DNA from 4 places in the Mesorhizobium sp. 2RAF21 genome. Region 2 is predicted to be linked to each of the others. Evidence: riboswitches for the same ligand, from Rfam matches in the RefSeq annotation. Region 2 holds a riboswitch; each other region holds the start of a gene.

What was found. Region 2 has a riboswitch for cobalamin ahead of AB4136_RS07960 (DUF1636 family protein). Riboswitches for the same ligand answer to the same signal wherever they lie in the genome.
Region 1: another riboswitch for cobalamin. It lies ahead of AB4136_RS12530 (TonB-dependent receptor domain-containing protein); the one in region 2 lies ahead of AB4136_RS07960 (DUF1636 family protein).
Region 3: another riboswitch for cobalamin. It lies ahead of bluB (5,6-dimethylbenzimidazole synthase); the one in region 2 lies ahead of AB4136_RS07960 (DUF1636 family protein).
Region 4: another riboswitch for cobalamin. It lies ahead of AB4136_RS16880 (precorrin-8X methylmutase); the one in region 2 lies ahead of AB4136_RS07960 (DUF1636 family protein).

Annotation. Positions count from the first base shown of each region.
Region 1 covers NZ_JBFRGM010000006.1:318,072-323,058, reverse strand. The annotation lists gene AB4136_RS12535 (PilZ domain-containing protein) at 536-829, shown strand; cobalamin riboswitch at 898-1,102, shown strand; gene AB4136_RS12530 (TonB-dependent receptor domain-containing protein) at 1,287-3,149, shown strand; gene AB4136_RS12525 (ABC transporter substrate-binding protein) at 3,170-4,057, shown strand; gene AB4136_RS12520 (FecCD family ABC transporter permease) at 4,054-4,987, shown strand, end outside.
Region 2 covers NZ_JBFRGM010000004.1:109,087-114,073, reverse strand. The annotation lists gene AB4136_RS07970 (NmrA family NAD(P)-binding protein) at 1-709, opposite strand, end outside; gene AB4136_RS07965 (LysR family transcriptional regulator) at 819-1,733, shown strand; cobalamin riboswitch at 1,818-2,022, shown strand; gene AB4136_RS07960 (DUF1636 family protein) at 2,057-2,482, shown strand; gene cobW (cobalamin biosynthesis protein CobW) at 2,485-3,522, shown strand; gene cobN (cobaltochelatase subunit CobN) at 3,526-4,987, shown strand, end outside.
Region 3 covers NZ_JBFRGM010000007.1:84,348-89,334, reverse strand. The annotation lists gene AB4136_RS13000 (MFS transporter) at 1-668, opposite strand, end outside; gene AB4136_RS12995 (MFS transporter) at 812-2,032, opposite strand; gene AB4136_RS12990 (TetR/AcrR family transcriptional regulator) at 2,177-2,788, shown strand; gene bluB (5,6-dimethylbenzimidazole synthase) at 2,792-3,520, opposite strand; cobalamin riboswitch at 3,567-3,749, opposite strand; gene AB4136_RS12980 (histone deacetylase family protein) at 3,870-4,796, shown strand; gene AB4136_RS12975 (exodeoxyribonuclease VII small subunit) at 4,800-4,987, shown strand, end outside.
Region 4 covers NZ_JBFRGM010000009.1:251,908-256,894, forward strand. The annotation lists gene AB4136_RS16855 (cobyric acid synthase) at 1-1,216, opposite strand, end outside; gene AB4136_RS16860 (hypothetical protein) at 1,219-1,377, opposite strand; gene cobU (bifunctional adenosylcobinamide kinase/adenosylcobinamide-phosphate guanylyltransferase) at 1,379-1,894, opposite strand; gene AB4136_RS16870 (CbtA family protein) at 1,887-2,663, opposite strand; gene AB4136_RS16875 (CbtB domain-containing protein) at 2,679-2,852, opposite strand; cobalamin riboswitch at 2,886-3,084, opposite strand; cobalamin riboswitch at 3,156-3,358, shown strand; gene AB4136_RS16880 (precorrin-8X methylmutase) at 3,589-4,227, shown strand; gene AB4136_RS16885 (precorrin-2 C(20)-methyltransferase) at 4,224-4,949, shown strand; gene AB4136_RS16890 (precorrin-3B C(17)-methyltransferase) at 4,946-4,987, shown strand, end outside.

The DNA.
Region 1 (4,987 bases), on a different contig from region 2:
TGAGAGGGGTGTGCTTTAGCCGGAGATCACGTCGCGGTCCATGCCGTCAGTATTCGTAGCGCTCGTCGTCGAACGGGCGGTCGCCCCGGCGATCCCTGTCCAGGTCAAATTGCTGCAGACATCTTGAGAAGCTTGGGGTTCCGTCGATAAACCCGTAGGACAGACAGCGTTCCCGATCGCGTGTGTTCTGACAGCCGGACAGAACAACAGCGATACACACCACAGATAACAAGCGCATTGCAGGCCTCATCTCGAAATCATTGCGGCACCAGATGCCGTCGCCCTGCTTCGCGTCGTCACATTGCAACAATGTTACGGGTCGATGTTGTCGCTACGCCACCCGCCGCCTGCCGCACAGACCGGTGCGAAAGTCCTGAAAACGACACGGTCCCGATTCATCAATTCGATACCCCGATCGGAGATTGCTGTTGGCCGCGACACCGCGGCAATTGTCTATTGTCGGTGTTCATGGTTACCTGCACGGGTTCTAATTGAGACGCGCCGCAGCCCGATGGCGCCGGGTGATGAGACGGTCATGTCCGAACAGGAAACGGAACATCGCGAGCGCGAGCACCGGCAACGCGTGCTCAAGGGCGCCACAATCATCACCAGTATCCACACATCGGAAATCCCCTGCGTCATCCGCAACCAGCATGCCAACGGTGCCGAACTGAAGGTGGCCGCCGACGTCGTCGTGCCCGAACGCTTCAGCCTCTACGTGCCTGTGGATGGCATCGCCTATGAAGCGGTGCTGCGCTGGCGCCGCAACGACCGCGTCGGCGTGCAATTCGTCGGCCAGGGTCCGAAACCGCGCCTCCACTACGGCTGAGGTCGCGGCATCGCTGCCATCGCGGCATTCGTTCGCCGGCCCGGTTGACGCGTCGGGCAGCCATGGCTAGCTTCCGAATCGGAATTGGTTCCGCCGCGAGGCGGATGAAAAGGGAACACGGTGAGGCCGAGCAATCGGACGAAGCCGCGACTGCCCCCGCAACTGTAACCGTTGAGCCTTCTTCCACGATGCCACTGGCGCTGACGCGACCGGGAAGGCGGAAGAGAGCGATGACACGGAAGTCAGGAGACCTGCCTGTTCCGGTCACCCATGCTTGATCACGGGGTGTGATCAGGCGCGGTCTTCCGTGGCGGTGACACGACAAAGTGTTGCCGCGTGCCGGAACGGCCGAGAGGTGAAATGCGACCCGTCGCAAATCCTCGCATCGCCACATCCGTCTGCGGTTCGCGATGAACCTTGCGGCGCCGTTGCGCCGTCGATCCTTTTGGGGGCGGAAGTGACAAAGACTGTTTTCCTGGTTGGTGCCGCGGCGCTGGCTTCGACGAACCATGCCGGCGCGCAGGACAATAATGACCGCGGCGACGTCACGATGCTCGACCGCATCGTGGTCACCACACCGCTGAGACGCGAAACCACGCTGGAGCGCTCGACCTCCTCGGTGACGGTGATCGACGCCAAGAGCATCGAACGCTCGGCCGCGCCCGATCTGCCCTCGCTGCTGAAAGCCTATACAGGCGTTTCCATCATCACCTATGGAGGTCAGGGTGCCGGCGCCAATCTTTATCTGCGTGGCATGTCGGCCAGCCAGACGCTGGTGCTGGTCAATGGCGTCCGCGCCAGTTCCGTCACCACCGGCACCGCCTCGCTCGGCAACATTCCGCTCGACTCGATCGAACGCATCGAAATCGCCAAGGGCGCGCATTCGGCGCAATACGGCTCCGACGCCATGGGCGGTGTCGTCAACATCATCACCAAGCAGGGCGGCCCCTGCGCCGACGGCCGCGACAGTTGCGCCTCCATCACCACCGGCGTCAGCCATCCCTGGGGCGGAACCCTGTCCGGCAACGTACGCGGTCACAACGCGAGCGGCGTCGACTATTCATTCGGTGGCAGCGTGATCGGCACGCGCGGCTATGATTTCACCATGCCGACTGCCTGGGGCCACGAGCCGGACGATGACGGCTTCCTGTTGGGGTCGGTAAACGCCTCGCTGTCGAAGCAGTTCGACTGGGGCCGAATCTATGGCGATGCGCTGGTTGCCCGCAGTCGCGGCCAGTACGACGCCTCCTATCCCGGCGCCAACGAGGTCGACACGACAAGCTTCGTCGGCAAACTTGGTACCGAGATCAAGCATGGCGCGGACTGGTCCTCGACCGTCGAACTGTCGAGCTCCGTCGACCGCTCCCGCAATTTCCGCGACGGCGTCGCCGGCGACAGCCGCTTCAACTCCAGCCGCTACGGCATCTTCGCCTCGACCCAGAAGGGTTTCGACACCGGCGCCATGTCGCATGTGCTGACCAGCGGCGTAGAGGCCTATCGCGAACAGGTGGATTCCACCGTCAAATTCGACGTGACCGCGCGTACGCTGGCGGCGGTGTTCAGCCAATACTCGCTATCATACGACGCGCTGACGATCGACAGCGGCATCCGCTATGACCACAACGGCCAATTTGGCGGCGCCACCACCTACAATGTCGGCGCGAGCTATGAAATCCTGCCCGACGTCACGTTGCGCTCATCCTATGCCACCGGCTTCAGGGCACCGAGCTTCAACGAGCTTTATTATCCGGGCTATTCCAACCCGGACCTCAAGCCGGAAAAATCCAAATCCTACGAAGTCGGGCTAAACTGGCGGGCGGGCGCCGACACCAGTCTCGACCTCGCCTTCTACCAGACCTGGCTGGCCGACGCGATCGCGTCCAATCCGCCGACTTATCGGCCCTTCAACGTGGCCAAGGCCCGCATCACCGGTTTCGAGGCGGCGCTCGACCACCGCTTCAACACTGAATGGGCCGGAAAGGTGACTGTCGATGTGCGCGAACCGCTCAACCAAGACAACGGCAAATACATCCCCTATCGCGACCGGTTCAAGGCGACGGCCGAGATCACCTATAGCCCGACCGAACAGCTCGATCTGACCGCCCGTCTGCTCTACGGCGCGGCGCGCTATGCCAACGCGGCCAACACGGTGAAACTGCCGGACTATGTGACGATGGACTTCACCGCGCTCTATGCGCTCGACGCCCGTTCGCAGGTGAAGTTCGCGGTCGAGAACCTGTTCGACGCCGAATATTCGACGGTGACGGATTATCGCGCGCCCGGCCGGACTTTCAATCTGAGCTTCACCCGGACATTCTGACGGTGAACGAGGACAAGGCGATGGCACCAGACAGCACAAGCCACACCGGCTGGATCGACCGTGCCGCCGCCTTTGCACTGACAGCGGGCCTTGCCCTCGTCGCGTTTGCCGGCGCGGCGCGCGCCGGCGAGGCGCCGCGACGCGTCGTCTCGACGAATGTCTGCACCGACCAGATGGCAATGCTGTTGGCCGCCGACGGCCAGCTTCATTCCGTTTCCTATCTTGCCGCCGATCCCAACACCTCGGTGCTGGTGGACGAAGCACAGCGCTTCGCGATCAATCACGGATTGGCCGAGGAAGTGTTCCTGATGCAGCCGGACCTCGTTCTTGCCGGCAGCTATACGACGCGAGCGACGGTCGGCCTGCTCAGGAGGCTCGGTATCCGCGTTGAGGAATTCGCGCCCGAAACCTCCTTCGACGACGTCAAGGCGGGCCTCAGGCGGATGGGCGACATGCTCGGCCGCCGCAACCGCGCCGAGGCGCTGGTGGCCGAGCTCGACCGCAAGCTGGCCGAGGCCAGGGCCAAGGCGCATCCCGACATCACCGTCGCTACCTATTACGCCAATGCCTACACCTCCGGCGCCGGCACCCTGGTCGACGCGGTGGTAACCGCGTCGGGCCTGACCAATCTCGCCACCAGGCTTGGCATGTCCGGAACCCAGCAATTGCCGCTGGAGTTGCTGGTCATGGCCAGGCCGGACATGCTGGTCGACAGCGAGGCGCGCTACGCCGCGCCGGCCCTTGCCCAGCAGACCTTTGTCCACCCCGCCTACAGAACGCTGGCGGCGGAAACCGGCAGCATTTCCGTGCCGGCCAGATACACGATCTGCGGCACCCCGTTCACGGCGGAGGCAGTGCAATTGCTTGTCGAGGCGGCCAGCGATCATTCGGGAGCCGAAAAGCCATGAGTGAAACGACCCGCTACCGCGCCCTGCTCGCGGCGCTGACAGTCCTGGTCGTGCTGCTGTTCATGCTGTCGCTGACGGTCGGTCCGGCAGCCATCGCCTTCGGCGACAGCATGCGCGCGCTGTTCTCCGACAAGGCGGACGAAATCGTACTCATCATGCGCGAGATCCGGCTGCCGCGCGCGCTCCTCGGCTTGATGGTCGGCGCCACGCTCGGCCTTTCGGGCGCGGCCCTGCAAGGCTATCTGCGCAACCCGTTGGCTGAACCCGGCCTGATCGGCGTCAGCGCCTCGGCCTCGCTCGGCGCCGTGCTCGCCATCTATTCCGGCCTGACGATGCTGTTTCCCTTCGCCTTGCCACTGGCAGCGCTCGCGGGGGCGATGGTCGCCGTCATCGTCGTGCAGGCGCTCGCCGGAGGGCGCGGCAGCACGCTTACCATCATCCTGGCCGGCGTCGCCGTCTCCAGCCTCGCCGGGGCCATGACCTCGCTGGCGCTCAACCTGTCGCCCAATCCCTTCGCGGCGTTGGAGATCATGTTCTGGATGCTCGGCTCGCTCACCGACCGTTCGATGACCCATGTCTGGCTGGCGGCGCCGTTCATGCTTGCCGGCTGGGCGGTGCTGCTGACACTCGGCCGCGCGCTCGACGCCTTGACGCTCGGCAGCGACACCGCGGCCTCGCTGGGCATCGACATACGCCGCGTGCAGCGCCTGGCGGTGCTCGGCACCGCCGCTTCCGTGGGCGCCGCCACCGCCGTGGCCGGCGCCATCGGCTTCGTCGGGCTGGTGGTGCCGCATCTGCTGCGACCGCTGGTGGGAGCACGGCCCTCGCGGCTGCTGCCGGCTTCCGCCCTTGGCGGCGCGGCGGTGGTTCTCGCCGCCGACATCCTCGTGCGCGTCATCGCACCGGGCAAGGACCTCAAACTCGGCGTGC
Region 2 (4,987 bases):
CGACAGCTGCCCACTCCTCGAAACTGCGTTCCACCGCCTCGATCGAGCGTCCGAGCACGGCGCTCATCATCGCGGCGATCTCGACGCGGTTGTACATACCGTCTGCGGCGAGCTCGAAGGAGCCATAGGCAAGCCGGTCATCCGTCAGAGCCTCGGCAGCCACTTCGGCGACATCGCGATAGTCGACCCGCGCCAGCCGCGCAGTGTTCGAAAAGGGTTCGACGAACATACTGTCCCGGACAATGGCTCGCCACGCCGGCGCGATGTTCTGGAACAGTGTTGCGGGGTAAAGAATGGTGTAGTCGAGATTGGAGCGCAGCAGCGCCTCTTCGACGGGCAATTTGCTGGCGTGGTTGGCCAGTCCGTTGGCCGGATGAATGACCGAAGAAAACACGAACTTGCCCACCCCTGCCCGTTTCGCCGCATGCACCATGGCGATGCCGAGTGCCGGTTCGTCCGCTACGAAAGGTGGACCGACATAGTAGACGCCATGGACACCCCTGAGCGCAGCGTCGAGGCTTTCGGCATCGCGCAGGTCACCGTCCACGATTTCGGAAGCGCCATTGTTCCGCGCCGAATGTGCGGCAGCCTCGTTGCGCACCAACGCCCGCACGATGACGCCACGCCGGGCAAGCTCGGCAGCGACATAGCCGCCGCTGCGGCCGGAAGCGCCAACCACGAGCACGGTTTTCCTGTTCACATCGGACATCCCGTTTTCCTTCCATATTGGATCCGCATGTCCTGAAACATCGGTCTCTCGCCCTTCGGTTGGTAGAGGGCCAATTCGTGATACCGTCTCTCGAAAATCGGAGAACGGTATGGATCGGTTTGGTGATGTCGAAGCGTTCCTGGCAATCGTGGAACGCGGAAATCTTTCAGCCGCTGCCCGGCATCTCGGCCGCTCGTTGCAGGCGGTCAGCCGTTCGCTGGCAGCTCTTGAAAAAAGCGTTGGCGTTGAGCTCGTGCGCCGCACCACGCACAAGGCGCAGCCCACGGAAGCCGGATATGATTTCTACCGCCGCGTGAAACCGGCACTTTCGGAGATTGCCGAGGCCAGGGCCGAGGCAGGCAATCGCAGCGCCGAACCTTCCGGGCTGCTCAAGATCGGCGGGCCGGAATTGTTCGGGCCAAGCTATCTCATCCCCATCGTCGCGCGCTTCATGGAAATGCACCCCAAGGTGGAGGTCGAACTCAGCCTCTCGAACCGCTTCGTCGATCTTGCCCAGGAAGGGCTCGACCTTGCCATCCGCATTGGCGAGCTGCCGGATTCGGACTTGAAGGCGCTCCGGCTCGGTGTCATGCGCCGTGTGGTCTTCGGCGCTCCGTCCTATTTCGACAAATATGGCAGGCCACGGCATCCGCGTGAATTGGCGGAACATCAATGCGTTTTCCGCAACACCGACCGTGACGCTGGTGCATGGCAATTTCAGGATGGCGGCAGACCGATGACCGTCAAGGTGAGCGGACGGCTGCATCTCGACAACGCCGCGGCGAGCCATTCCGCCGTCGCTGTCGGTCTTGGCATCGGCCGCGTACCGCTTTGGCAAGTGCAGGATCTCGTCGACAGCGGCGCAATCGAGGTGATCCTCGAAGCGTTTGAACAACCGGCGGTCCCGGTTCATGTCATCTGGCCGGCCGCTCGCCTGCCGCTCGCCAAAACGCGGCTTTTCATCGACTTCCTGGCCGCCAATCTACACATCGAACGGCGCAATCGCGAATGCGTCGTGGTTTGATCGCCAGATCGGCGCCGGACTGGCATGGCCACGCATGCGACGTCATCCGCCGTAACCATGCGTTGACAGCACGGCCCGCCCAAGCCTAAATCCGGCAAAGACGGTCTCCTCTCTTCACCGGGAGGAGCGAAGAGGGAATGCGGTGCGAGGTTCAAAAACCTCAACTCCGCGGCTGTCCCCGCAACTGTGAGCGACGAGCCAAGGCCGATAGCCACTGGGATTTCCCGGGAAGGCGGCACCGAGGCGACGACCCGCGAGCCAGGAGACCTGCCGTCCGACCAAAACCCCAACGCCTGGCGGGTGTCCCGGGCAAGGAGTCCGATTTGGATCGCAACGGCAGTTTTTCGGCTGAGACGGCGGGTGTTGCGGCAGACGCCGACACCGCGCCCGTCACCATCATCGTCTGTTCCTCGTGCCGCGACGAGACCGGCTCGGACGCGCGTCCACGTGCCGGCGCGCTGCTGGCCGAGGCTACCCGCACCGCCGCCGAGGATAACCGGAACATCGAAGTCCGCACCGTCGAATGTCTCGGCAACTGCAAGCGCCGGCTCTCCGCCGCCTTGTTGCGCGACGGCTGCTGGAGCTATGTCTTCGGCGACCTGACCGCCGAAAGCGGCCCCGACCTCGTCGCCGGCGCAGAACTTTTCGTCACCTCCGAGGACGGCCTCATCCCATGGCGCGGCCGCCCTGATTCGCTGAAGCGCGGCCTGATCGCGCGCATCCCTCCCCTTACCATGCTGAAGGACTAGACATGACCGCTTCCGTTTCCCGCGTGCCCTGCACCGTCGTCACCGGCTTCCTCGGCGCCGGCAAGACGACGCTGATCCGCCATATCCTCGAAAACGCCAAGGGCAAGCGGCTGGCGCTGATCGTCAACGAGTTCGGCGACGTCGGCGTTGACGGCGAAATCCTCAAGGGCTGCGGCATCGACACCTGCCCGGAGGAAAACATCGTCGAGCTCGCCAATGGCTGCATCTGCTGCACCGTAGCCGACGATTTCGTGCCGGCGCTCGACCAGATCCTGTCGCGCACGCCGAAGGTCGACCATATCCTGATCGAGACCTCGGGTCTCGCTCTGCCGAAGCCGCTCGTGCAGGCCTTCCAGTGGCCGACCGTGAAGAACCGCGTCACCGTCGACGGCGTTATCGCCGTGGTCGACGGCCCGGCACTGGCCGAAGGCCGTGTCGCCGCCGACATGGACGCGCTCGCCGCCCAGCGCGTGGCGGACGATTCGCTCGACCATGACGATCCGGTCGAAGAGGTGTTCGAGGATCAGGTCGCCTGCGCGGACCTGATCATCCTTTCCAAGAGCGACCTGATGGACGCCGCTGGCACGGCAAAAGCCAATGCCGTGCTGGACGAGCACGTCGCACGCGCCGTCAAGGTGGTGCCGACCGCCCAGGGCAAGGTCGATCCTTCCGTGCTGCTCGGTCTCGGCCTGGCGGTCGAGGACGACATCGAGAACCGCAAGAGCCATCACGACGGCATGGGCGACCACGAGCATGACGACTTCGATAGCTTCGTCGTCGAGATACCCTCGATCGCCAATCCGGACGAACTGGCCCGCCGCGTCGCCGACGCCGCAGAGAAGGAAAACGTGCTGCGTGTGAAGGGCTTCGTCGAAGTCGACGCCAAGCCGATGCGGCTCCTGCTGCAGGCGGTCGGCCCGCGCGTGAACCACTATTACGACCGCGCATGGACCGCTAGCGACGACCGCCGCTCGCGGCTGGTGGTGATCGGTCTGAAGGGCCTCGACCGCCCGGCCATCGAACGTATTCTGGTGGGGTAAGACTTGCACATCCTGACCACCACCTCCGCCTCGCTCGACGACATCGCCGAGCCAGTCGACCTGCGCCAGCAGCCGGCGGAGATGGTGGCGCTGTCGTTCACCGACAGCGATCTGGCCGGACTGGCATCGGCCTGGCAGGCGGATGCCGGCAACCTGCCTTCGATGCGGCTGGCGGCGTTGCGGGATCTGCGCCACCCGATGTCGGTCGATCTGTGGATCGACAGCGTGGCCCAACACGCCAAGGTGATCCTGGTGCGCATCCTCGGCGGTCACGACTGGTGGCGCTACGGCTGCGACCAGCTCGCCGCGGTGGCGGGTGCCAAGGGCATCAAGCTGGCGCTGCTGCCCGGCGAATCGCACGATGAAGACCTGCGGCTCACCGAGGCCTCCACCTTGCCCGCGGATGAGCTGGCGGCGCTGCTTTCCTATTTCCGCCAGGGCGGCGCAGCCAACATGACGGCGCTCGTGCGACGCCTGGCCGGGCTTTGCGGCCGGAACGTCGTCGCAACCCAGCCGGTCGAAGTGCCGAAGGCTGGTTTTTATCAACCGGGCATTGGTGTGGCGGATGGATTGGCTTCCTTCTTCCCGTTCACGGGGAGAATATCCCAGCAGGGGGGTCTGAAGGACGGGCAGGAGCCGCCCCTCATCCGCCCCTTCGGGGCACCTTCTCCCCGTGAACGGGGAGAAGGAAACAACCCCGTTGTCCCGATCCTGTTCTACCGCTCGATGCTGCTGGCGGCCGACGCCGCGCCTATCGATGCTTTGGCTGAAGCGTTGCAGGCACGCGGCATCGCCGCGGTGCCGATCTTCGTTTCCAGCTTGAAGGACAAGACCTCGCTCGATTTTGTCGAGACCGCGTTCGGCGAGCTAAAGCCGGCGGCGATCGTCACCGCCACCGCCTTTGCTTCCGGCGCGGAACCCGGCACCGAGACGCTGTTCGACCGTGCCGGCGTGCCGGTGTTCCAGATCATCGTCGCCACCACGCGCCGTGACGCCTGGGAAACCAATCAGCGCGGGCTAGCGCCCGCCGACCTTGCCATGCATGTCGTGCTGCCGGAGCTGGATGGCCGCATCCTCGCCGGCGCCGTCTCCTTCAAGGCCGAGGTCGAGGCGAATGCCGCTCTTGCCTTCCGCGCCTTCGCCAACCGGCCGGAACCCGATCGTGTCGAAAGCGTCGCCAACCGCATCGCCGCCCATATCCGGCTGCAAAAGACACCGGCGAGCGAACGCCGCCTTGCCATCCTGATCCCGGACTATCCGAGCGCACCGGGGCGCACCGGCTATGCCGTCGGTCTGGATGTGCCTTCCTCCGTGCTTGCCATGCTGCACGACCTTAAGGAGGCCGGTTACGCGGTTGAGAAGATTCCGCAATCGCCGCGCGTGCTGCTCGATCTTCTCGAACGGAACTGCGAAGGGCTTTCGCTGGAAGACTACGCAATACTGTCCGAACATCTGCCGGACGAGG
Region 3 (4,987 bases), on a different contig from region 2:
GCAAGCAGGGTGAGAATGAGGATCTGCATGAAGCCGAAGCGCACGATGGAGCGCCCGCGCTGCTTTTCGCGCGTGTGGATGGGCGGCTCGGTCGCCGTCTGCATGGTGAAGATCACGGTGCCGAAAGCTAGGAACAGCGTCGCCACCAGCGGCCCGGCCTGGGGAAAGACGGTCACGCTGAGGCCGATCGCCAGCACCGGACCGATCATGAAGATAGTCTCGTCGACCACCGATTCGAAGGCGAAGGCCGTGTGCAGCCTGGGGTTGCCGCCGTAGATGTTGCTCCAGCGCGCGCGCACCATGGCGCCGATGCTGGGCATGGTACCGGCGGCGATCGCCGCCGCGAACAGGGTCCAGTATGGCGCCTTGAAATGCGTCAGCAGCATCAGCGTCGCCAGCGCCGCCACGGTGATGGCGGTGGCCGGAATGAGGACGCGGCGTTGGCCGTGGCGGTCGACGAGCCGCGAAACCTGCGGAGAGACCACGGCATTGGCGAAGGCGAAGGTGGCGGCGACGGCGCCAGCCAGCCAGTACTCGCCATAGGTTTCGGAAAGCATGGTGACGATGCCGAGCGTGACCATGGAAAGCGGCACGCGGGCAATGAAGCCGGCCGCCGAAAACGCCCTGGCGCCGGGCGCCTTGAATATTTCGCTATAGGGATTGCGCATGCTGGCGACCTGCAAGGGGACGATATCTCAAAACCGATGCGAGCCGCCTCAATCGGCGGCCCGCTATGCCTGTCAATACCGAGCAGGCTTCGATACTGCCGCCATCTTCGCCGGTAAATGACCGGCGTTGGCTTGGGGCAGTCTTACTTCGCCGATTGTGGCACGGCCGATACCAGATTGCCCTCGTCTTCGCCGGCCAGTGCCTTCTGGCCGGCGAGCACTGTCACGAAGGCGATCATGCCTGCAACCACTGATACCCAGAACCCGTTCTGCGCGCCGTAATTGTCGACCACCCAGCCGGCCACGAAAGCACCGAGCGCCATGCCGATGCCGATGCCCGTCATCACCCAGGTGATGCCTTCGGTGAGCATGGCTTCTGGCACGCGGCGTTCGATGATGCCGAAGGCCATGATGAAGGTGGGCGAGATCGCCACGCCGCTGAAGAAGATGGCGATTGCCAGCAGCGGCACGGTGTTGGCGACCAGCAGCGGCAACGTGGTCAGGCTGATGATGGCGAGCGAAATGGCGAGCAGGCGTTGCTTCGGCGCCTGCAGGTTGAGCGCGCCGACGATCAGGCCGACGGCGAAGGAGCCCAGCGCATAGACGCCGATGACGAGGCTGGCAGCACCCGGTTGGCCGAGTTCCTTGGTGATGGCCACCGAACTCACCTCGGCGGTGGCGAAGATCGCGCCGACGAAGATGAGGGCGAAGGTGACGATGCGCACCGGCCAGAGCGCGATGGCCGAGCCGCCGCTGCCATGTTCGAGCGGCCTAACCTTCGGCTCGCTGGCGCGCTGCAGGATGAAGGCCGTCATGCCGAAGGCGAGGAACAATGTGCTGGCCAGCATGCCGGCTTCCGGGAACAGGGCGACGGAGAGGCCGACCGACAGCGAGGCGCCGGCAATGTAGACGAGCTCATCCGCCGCCGATTCGAAGGCGAAGGCGGTGTTGAGCTCAGGCCGGTCGCGGAAGATTTCGGTCCAGCGCGCCCGCACCATGGCCGGCACGCTGGGCATGGCGGCGGCCAGGAAGGCCGAGACGAACAGCGTCCAGGCCGGCCAGTCCTGGTTGGTGGCGACGAGAAGTGCTGCGAAGGCGATGATCGAGACGATCGTCGTCGGCACCGCGACGGCGGTCTGGCCCATGCGGTCGACCAGCCGCGATATCTGCGGCGCCAGGAAGGCGTTGGTGAAGGCGAAGGTGGCGGAAACGCCGCCGGCCAGCCAATATTCGCCGCGCGTCTGCGACAGCATGGCGACGATGCCGATGGGCGCCATGGCGATGGGCAGGCGGGCGATGAAGGCCGCGGCCGCAAAACCCTTGGTTCCCGGGGTTCGGAAGATTTCGCTGTAAGGATTGTGCATCGGAGCACTCCTGGATTTTCGAAGGGGTGCCACATACATACGTGGCGTATGCGAATGAGATAATTGCATACGTTGCGTATGTCAATTAATATGCGGTGCGTATGTGAAAAAATATACGCGACGTATGTGAAAAGGAACGACCAGATGAGGACCGCGCACAAACCTCGCAGCGAAATGATCGCCGAGACGCGCGCCAAGCTGATCGCGGCGGCGCGGCGCGCCTTCGCCACCGTCGGTTACGCCAACGCCTCGATGGACGACTTCACCGCCGAGGCGGGGCTGACCCGCGGCGCGCTCTATCATCACTTCGGCGACAAGAAGGGATTGCTGGAGGCCGTCATCGCCGAGCTCGACGCGGAGATGAACGAGCGGCTGTGCGTCATCTCGGCCCGGGCGACGGACCGCTGGCAGCGCTTCGTCGATGAGAATGTCGGCTATATCGAAATGGCGCTGGAGCCGGAAATCCAGCGCATCGTGCTGCGCGACGGTCCGGCAATCCTCGGCGACCCGTCGCAATGGCCCAATGCCAATGCCTGTATCACCTCGATAACCGGCAACCTCACCGCGCTGAAGGAGGAGGGCGTGGTCGGCGACATCGACCCGGAGGCGATGGCGCGCATCGTCAGCGGCGCCTCGCTTTACGCCGCACAGTGGATCGCCAACGCCGACGATCCGCATGAGACGTCGAAGAAGGCGGTCAAATCCTTTCGCGCGCTTCTGGAAGGGCTGCGCGTGCGCGACAATCAGGCTGCCTGACGGTTACCGGTCCGCGCCGGGTGCAACGCAGGCGGCCTTCAGCGCCTCCTCGCCGGCGCCGGCATAGGTCTCGCTCATGATGAGGTCGGCCAGCGGCAGCCGCGAGGCCCAGCCGCTGTGCTCCAGGTCCGGCCGCGCGGCGAACTCGCGGACATGGCCGACGCAGAGATAGGCGATGGGCACGACCGGCTCGGGAATGTCGAGCAGGCGCTTGAGCGCGTCGGCATCGAGAATGCTGACCCAGCCCACGCCGATGCCTTCCGCCCGCGCCGCCAGCCAGAAATTCTGCACGGCGCAGACCGTGCTGAAGAGATCCATCTGCGGATTGTGCCAGCGGCCGAGCGGCGAGCCCTCGCTGCGGCGCCGGTCGCAGGTGATGCAGAGGTTCAGCGCGCTTTCGCAGATGCCTTCCAGCTTGAGCTTGCGGTAGAGCGCCTGCCGCTCCCCGGCGATGTGTGGCAGTTCCTCGTTGCGCGCCGCGAGGAACAGGTCGCGCACCGCCTCGCGCCGGCCCATGTCGCGGACAACGACGAAGTTCCAGGGCTGCATGAAGCCGACCGAGGGTGCGTGATGCGCGGCCGTCAGAAGCCGCGCCAGCACGGCGTCGTCGATGGGGTCTGGGCGGAAATGGCTGCGCACGTCGCGGCGCGTGAAGATGGCGCGGTAGACGGCGTCGCGTTCGAAATCCTCGAACGAATTGTCGGGGGAGGCTGGAGTGCGGACGGCGTGCATCGCGTTTCCCTTGCGATCGGAACCATACCATCCGCCCGTCCATGCGGATGACCATTCCTGCCCGGCCGGTCTTCTGGCTTGGGTTCGTCCCGCTTGCGGCGCCTTCCCGTTCCGAAAAACAGTGGCCTTTGCCGAGCGGTCCCCCATACAGCGCTGGGCACGCCACGGATTTTCACCGTGTTCCCGATTCTCCCGCCTCGCAGCGGGCACCTGGCAGCGATGTCATCTTAGCGCATTGCCGGCGTAAGAACAGCCGGGAAGCCGACGCCAAATGACGCGCCGGGCATTTTCCCCAGCGCCATGCCGCTTGTCGCGTGGCCATCACGACCATTGCTGATAAGATAGGGCGATGACGACCCGCCTTTATTCGCATCCGATCTTTCTGGAGCACATCACGCCGCCCGGCCACCCGGAGCGGCCGGACCGGCTGCGCGCCATCGAGCGTGTGCTCGACGACGAGGCTTTCGCCGCGCTCGACCGGCGCGAGGCGCCATTGGGCGACGAGGCGACCATCCTCTATTGCCATCCGAGGGATTTCGTCGAACGCGTGCGCAAGGCGATCCCCGCGACCGGCCTTGCCCAGATCGACACCGACACCACTGCCAGCCCGAAGACCTGGCAGGCTGCGCTGACCGCGATCGGCGCTGCCAATGCGGCGGTGGACGATGTCTTCGCCGGCGATGCCGACAATGTCTTCGTGGCGGCGCGGCCGCCCGGCCACCATGCCGAAAAGACCACCGCCATGGGCTTCTGCCTGTTCAACACTGCCGCGATTGCCGCGCGTCACGCGCAGGAAAAGCATGGCGTCGAGCGTGTCGCCATCGTCGACTGGGACGTGCACCACGGCAACGGCACCCAGGACATTTTCTGGGACGATCCCTCGGTGCTCTACTGTTCGACGCATCAGATGCCGCTTTTCCCTGGCACCGGCGCCAAGAACGAGACCGGTGCCGGCAACATCGTCAACGCGCCGCTGGCGCCAGCCACCGGCAGCGATGTCTTCCGGGAGGCGTTCCGCACCCGTGTCTTGCCGGCGATCGACGCCTTCGCGCCGGATCTCGTCATCATCTCGGCCGGCTTCGACGCGCATCATCGCGACCCGCTGGCCGAGATCAACCTGACCGAGGACGATTTCGACTGGGCGACCGGGCAGCTGATGGACAGCGCCCGCCGCCACAGCGCAAACAGGCTGGTCAGCCTGCTCGAAGGCGGCTACGACCTGCACGGATTGGCATTTTCGGTCGCAGCGCATGTCGGCCGCCTGATGAAAGGATAAGGGATGGCCGCGGAAGCGAATGAAGACGTCAAGGCGATGAGCTTCGAACAGGCGCTGGATGCGCTGGAGAAGATCGTCGACGATCTGGAGCGCGGCGACGTGCCGCTCGACCAGTCGATCCGCATCTACGAGCGCGGCGAGGCGCTGAAGGCGCATTGCGACCGCCTGCTCAAGGCGGCCGAGGACAAGGT
Region 4 (4,987 bases), on a different contig from region 2:
GTGCGCAATCTGCGCCCGAGGTTGCTCCCATGTGCATCTCGTAACCGTTGAAGGAGATCCGGTCGGACGTCATTCCATTGACGGTAACTAGCCTCTTCTCGCCGGACAGCACCGTCTCGACGTCGAGCAGCCCGAGGCCCGCGACCGAACCGGCCGGACCTTCGACGCCGAGCGGATCGGCGATTGACCGGCCCAGCATCTGATAGCCGCCGCATATGCCAAGCACAGCGCCGCCGCGCCGCACATGCGCCGCGATGTCCACGTCGAAACCGGCAGCCCTAAAAGCGCTGAGATCAGCGATGGTCGTTTTGGAGCCCGGCAGAAGAACCAGCGCGGCGTCCCCCGGTAGCGCTTGTCCCGGCCAGACGCGGACGATCTCGACATCAGGTTCGGAGTCCAGCGGATCGAGGTCGTCGAAATTGGAGATGTGCGGCAGGATCGGCACTGCGATCTTCACACGGCCGGTGCTGGTCCTTGGCGCGGATTTCTGCGTCAGCCCCAGCGCGTCCTCCGCCGGCAGGCGTCCGGCCCCATCGAAGAAGGGGATGAGCCCGAAGGACTGCCATCCGGTACGCTCGGCGATCTCCCGCATACCGTCGGCAAAAAGGGAGGTGTCGCCACGAAAGCGGTTCACGATGAAGCCGCGGATCATAGCGGCGTCTGCGGGATCGACGACGTGCTTCGTGCCGACGAGGCTGGCGATGACACCGCCACGATCGATGTCCCCGACTAGCTCGACGGGGACATTGCCGGCGCGTGCAAAGCCCATGTTGGCAATGTCGTTTGCCCGCAGGTTGATCTCGGATGCGCTGCCCGCTCCCTCCACCAGCACGAGGTCGGCCTGCGCCTTCAGCAGCGTGAAACTCTCCATAACCCGCGGCAGGAGAGAGGCCTTGATGCCTTGGTACTCGCGCGCATTCGCGTTGGCTACGACCTGGCCCTGGACGACGATCTGGGCGCCGACTTTGCTCTGCGGCTTGAGAAGAACGGGATTCATATGCACGCTTGTCGTCACGCGCGCGGCGTGGGCCTGCAGCGCCTGCGCCCGACCGATCTCGCCGCCATCGGCGGTCACGGCGGCATTGTTGGACATGTTCTGCGGTTTGAAGGGACGCACGAGCAGTCCGCGATTGGTATAGGCGCGCGCTAGCCCGGCAACGACTAGCGACTTGCCTACGTCCGAACCGGTGCCCTGGAACATCAGCGCACGTGACATCGCTAGAACTCGATGCCCCGCTGGGCTTTGACCCCTGCAGCGACGATCCGCGCCTCCATCTCGACGGTCCTCTTCCCGCTTACCTCCACATCCTGGATAGACTTGAGCTTCGTCATCTTGGCGCGGTGGCGTTCCTCATCCTTGGGATCGATATCGCTCATCTCACTTCACCTTAAGCGACAGCCCCGCCACCATCAGCAACACCGTGTCGGCAATTGCCGCAACCTGCTGGTTGAGCCGGCCGGCGGCATCACGGAACCGCTGGGCGAGCGCATTGTCCGGGACGATACCCTGGCCGACCTCGTTGGACACCACGAACCACGGCCCGCGCGGCCGCGACAGAACATCGGCTAGCCGCCGGCATTCGGCGTCAAGATCATGTTCAGCCAGCATGTGGTTGGTCAGCCACAGCGTCAGGCAGTCGACCAGCACCGGCTGTCCATCGGCCAGAGCCTCGAGCGCGCCGGCAAGGTCGAGCGGCGCATCGACGGTCCCCCAGCCTTCGCCACGCCGCGAGCGGTGCAGCGCGATGCGCTCGCGCATCTCCTGGTCATAGCCTTCAGCGGTGGCGATATAGGTCCACGGAGACGGATAGGCCGTCACCAGTTTTTCGGCATGCGCGCTCTTTCCGGAGCGCGCACCGCCGATGATGAAGGTCAATCCTTTGCGATCAGGCAAAGCTGTCGCGCAGGCTGGTCGCCGTGCCGGTGAAGCGTCCGCGCACCACGCCGACGATGGCGCCAATCACCAGCCAGAACACCAGATTGGTCACCGTCACCGCCACCACGAACTGGTGATGCAGATCTTCGGGGATCGGCGTCTCGAAGCTGTCGGGCTGCGGCGCGCCGACAATATGCGGCGCCACGATCAAGGCCACGGCAAGAATCGCCAGCGGCAGCGATTTGCGGAAGGCGATCAGCCCAAGACCGGCCGCGGTTGCCGCCACCGTTGCCCACCACCAGATCTGGCGCTGGGTGAGATCGGCCGCCGGCATCGCCGGCAGTTCCGGCGGCAGGCCGAGACCAGGCGCCAGCGTGAACACGGCAAAACCGGCCAGCCCCCAGAACACGCCCTGGCGCCAATTGCCGATGCCGCCTGCGAATTCGGAAACCGCGACCAGCACCAGCGCGAAGCCGATGCCGGTGACGATGTTGGCCAGCACGCTGAAGGCGAAGCGCTCGAAGCCGTCGGCCGGCGCCCAGCCTTCGTCCTCAGCCGGAGCGACCGCTTCGGTCGGCGCCGGTGCGACGCTGCTCATGGCATTGGTGTCCGTAGCGTTGGCCGCTGGCGCTGCCGCGGCATGCTCATGGCCGCCACCGGCCTGCTCGTAGACCTCCGCCTTCAGGATGAGCGGCACGGTGGCAAAGGCCTGCATGCAGTCGAGAACGACGCCGGCCACGAGCCCCGCGATCGCCGCGATGAACACGACGCTGCGAAACAGATTCATGATGTCAGGTCCTCGTCAGTGGCAGGGAAACGCCATCGAATGGCGATAGTCATGTCCGGCATTGTGAACGGCTTCCACGTGAGAGAAGCCGACGAAACCGATGAGGAAGAGGCCGAGCAGACCCGCCGAGGCGAACTGAAGATGACGCGCCTGTACTGAGACGGAAGCACCGAGAGTTGAAGTTGCCATGTTTAATCCTTTCGCCCTCCACCCGAGGACTCGATTGCAGTTGCGTCAACGGCAGGTATCCTGGCTCGCGGGTCAAGGCTCTGCTCCACCTTCCCGGGACCTTCGCCCCAGTGGCATGTCGGAGAAAGCTCGCCGCTTACAGTTGCGGGGGCAGCCGCGGAATTGGATCTCGCGATCCTCACCACATTCCCTATCGCGTCCCTAACATGGAACCGCCAACGCCACCACAATAGATGAAATCATGGATGCGGCAAACATAATCTTCGCTGCGTTGATGTACAGTTGACATCGAGGAGCGCCGTGCACTAAATGCCTGTCGACGGTCCATCCGCCCTAAAGCGGAAGGCTAAGAGGGAATGCGGCAAGCCTGCCTTTAGGTTCATCCGCAGCTGTCCCCGCAACTGTAGCCGGAGAGTTTCGCGCAATTCGCCACTGGAGGTGTCCGGGAAGGCAGCGCGAGACGATGATCCGGGAGCCAGGAGACCTGCCGTCGGCAATTTATTCCGACCGCCCAGCGGGTGCCCTGGGCAAGGAGCAGGACTTTGAAGATCGGTCTTCCGACGCCATGGACGCGTCCGCCGTCTGGCGAGCGACATGAACGTTGTCGTGTGCAATTCATGCCGTCATCCCGACGCTCCGCGTCCGAGACGCAGCTTATGACCGACGCAATGCGTTCTGATCGGCTCCCGCCCCGATACATCGCCCAACAAAGCAGAAATTTCGAGCGACCGGCAGGATGAGCGCCCCCGGTTCCGATTACATCCGCGATGGCGACGCCATCTACAATAAATCCTTCGCGATCATTCGCGCGGAAGCCGACCTGTCGCGCTTCTCGGACGCCGAGGCAGATGTCGCGGTGCGCATGATCCATGCCTGTGGCGTGGTCGATGCAGCACGCCATTTCGAATTCTCGCCGACATTCGTGGAAACAGCGCGGTCCGCATTGAAATCCGGCGCGCCAATCTTCTGTGATGCCGAAATGGTCGCCCACGGCGTGACGCGGGCGCGCCTGCCGGCCGCCAATGAGGTCATCTGTACACTGCGAGATTCGCGCACGCCTGACCTCGCCAGGACGCTCCACAATACGCGATCCGCCACCGCGCTGGAACTCTGGCGTGATCGCCTCGAAGGCTCGGTCGTCGCCATCGGCAATGCGCCAACGGCGCTATTCTATCTGCTCGACATGATCGCGGGCGGTGCGCCGAGGCCGGCAGCCATCATAGGCATGCCAGTCGGCTTCGTTGGTGCTGCCGAATCCAAGGACGCCCTGGCGGACGGCGGCTCCGGCATGCCTTTCGCTATTGTTCGTGGGCGAATGGGCGGCAGCGCAATGACGGCGGCAACGGTCAATGCGCTGGCGAGGGCTGGGCTGTGAGCGGGCAGCTGACCGGCGTCGGCACCGGGCCGGGCGATCCCGAGCTGCTCACGCTCAAGGCAATACGTGCACTAGCTGAAGCCGACGTTGTGGCGCATTTCGCAAAACGCGGCAACGACAGCAATTCACGTCGCATCGTGGTGGCGCATCTCAAGCCCGGCGTCATCGAACTGCCACTGCTCTATCCGGTGACCACCGAGATCGACAAGGCGCATGACGACTACCGCTCGGCCATCACCGATTTTTACGAGCGCTCCGCGCAGGAGGTCGCGGACCATCTCAGCGCAGGCCGCAACGTCGCCGTGTTGAGCGAAGGCGATCCGCTCTTCTACGGCTCCTACATGCATCTTCATGTTCGCCTGGCGCATCTCTACCCGACGGAAGTCGTTCCCGGCATCACGGCCATGTCGGGATGCTGGTCGGAGGCCGGCGTCCCGATCGTGCAGGGCGACGACATCCTGACCGTCCTGCCGGGCACCCTGTCAGAAACCGATCTCGCGCGGCGCCTGCGGCACATCGACGCTGCCGTGATCATGAAGATCGGCCGCAATCTGGGGAAAATCCGCCGCGCCCTGCAGGCCGCAGGCAAGCTCGACCGGGCGATTTATGTCGAGCGTGGCACGATGGAGAACAAGACCAATGTCCGGCTCGCGGACAAGCCGGACGATAAGGCGCCCTATTTCTCGCTGGTGCTCGTTCCTGGCTGGACGGCAAAGCTATGAGCGGGAGGCTCGTCGTCGTCGGCCTCGGTCCAGGCAAT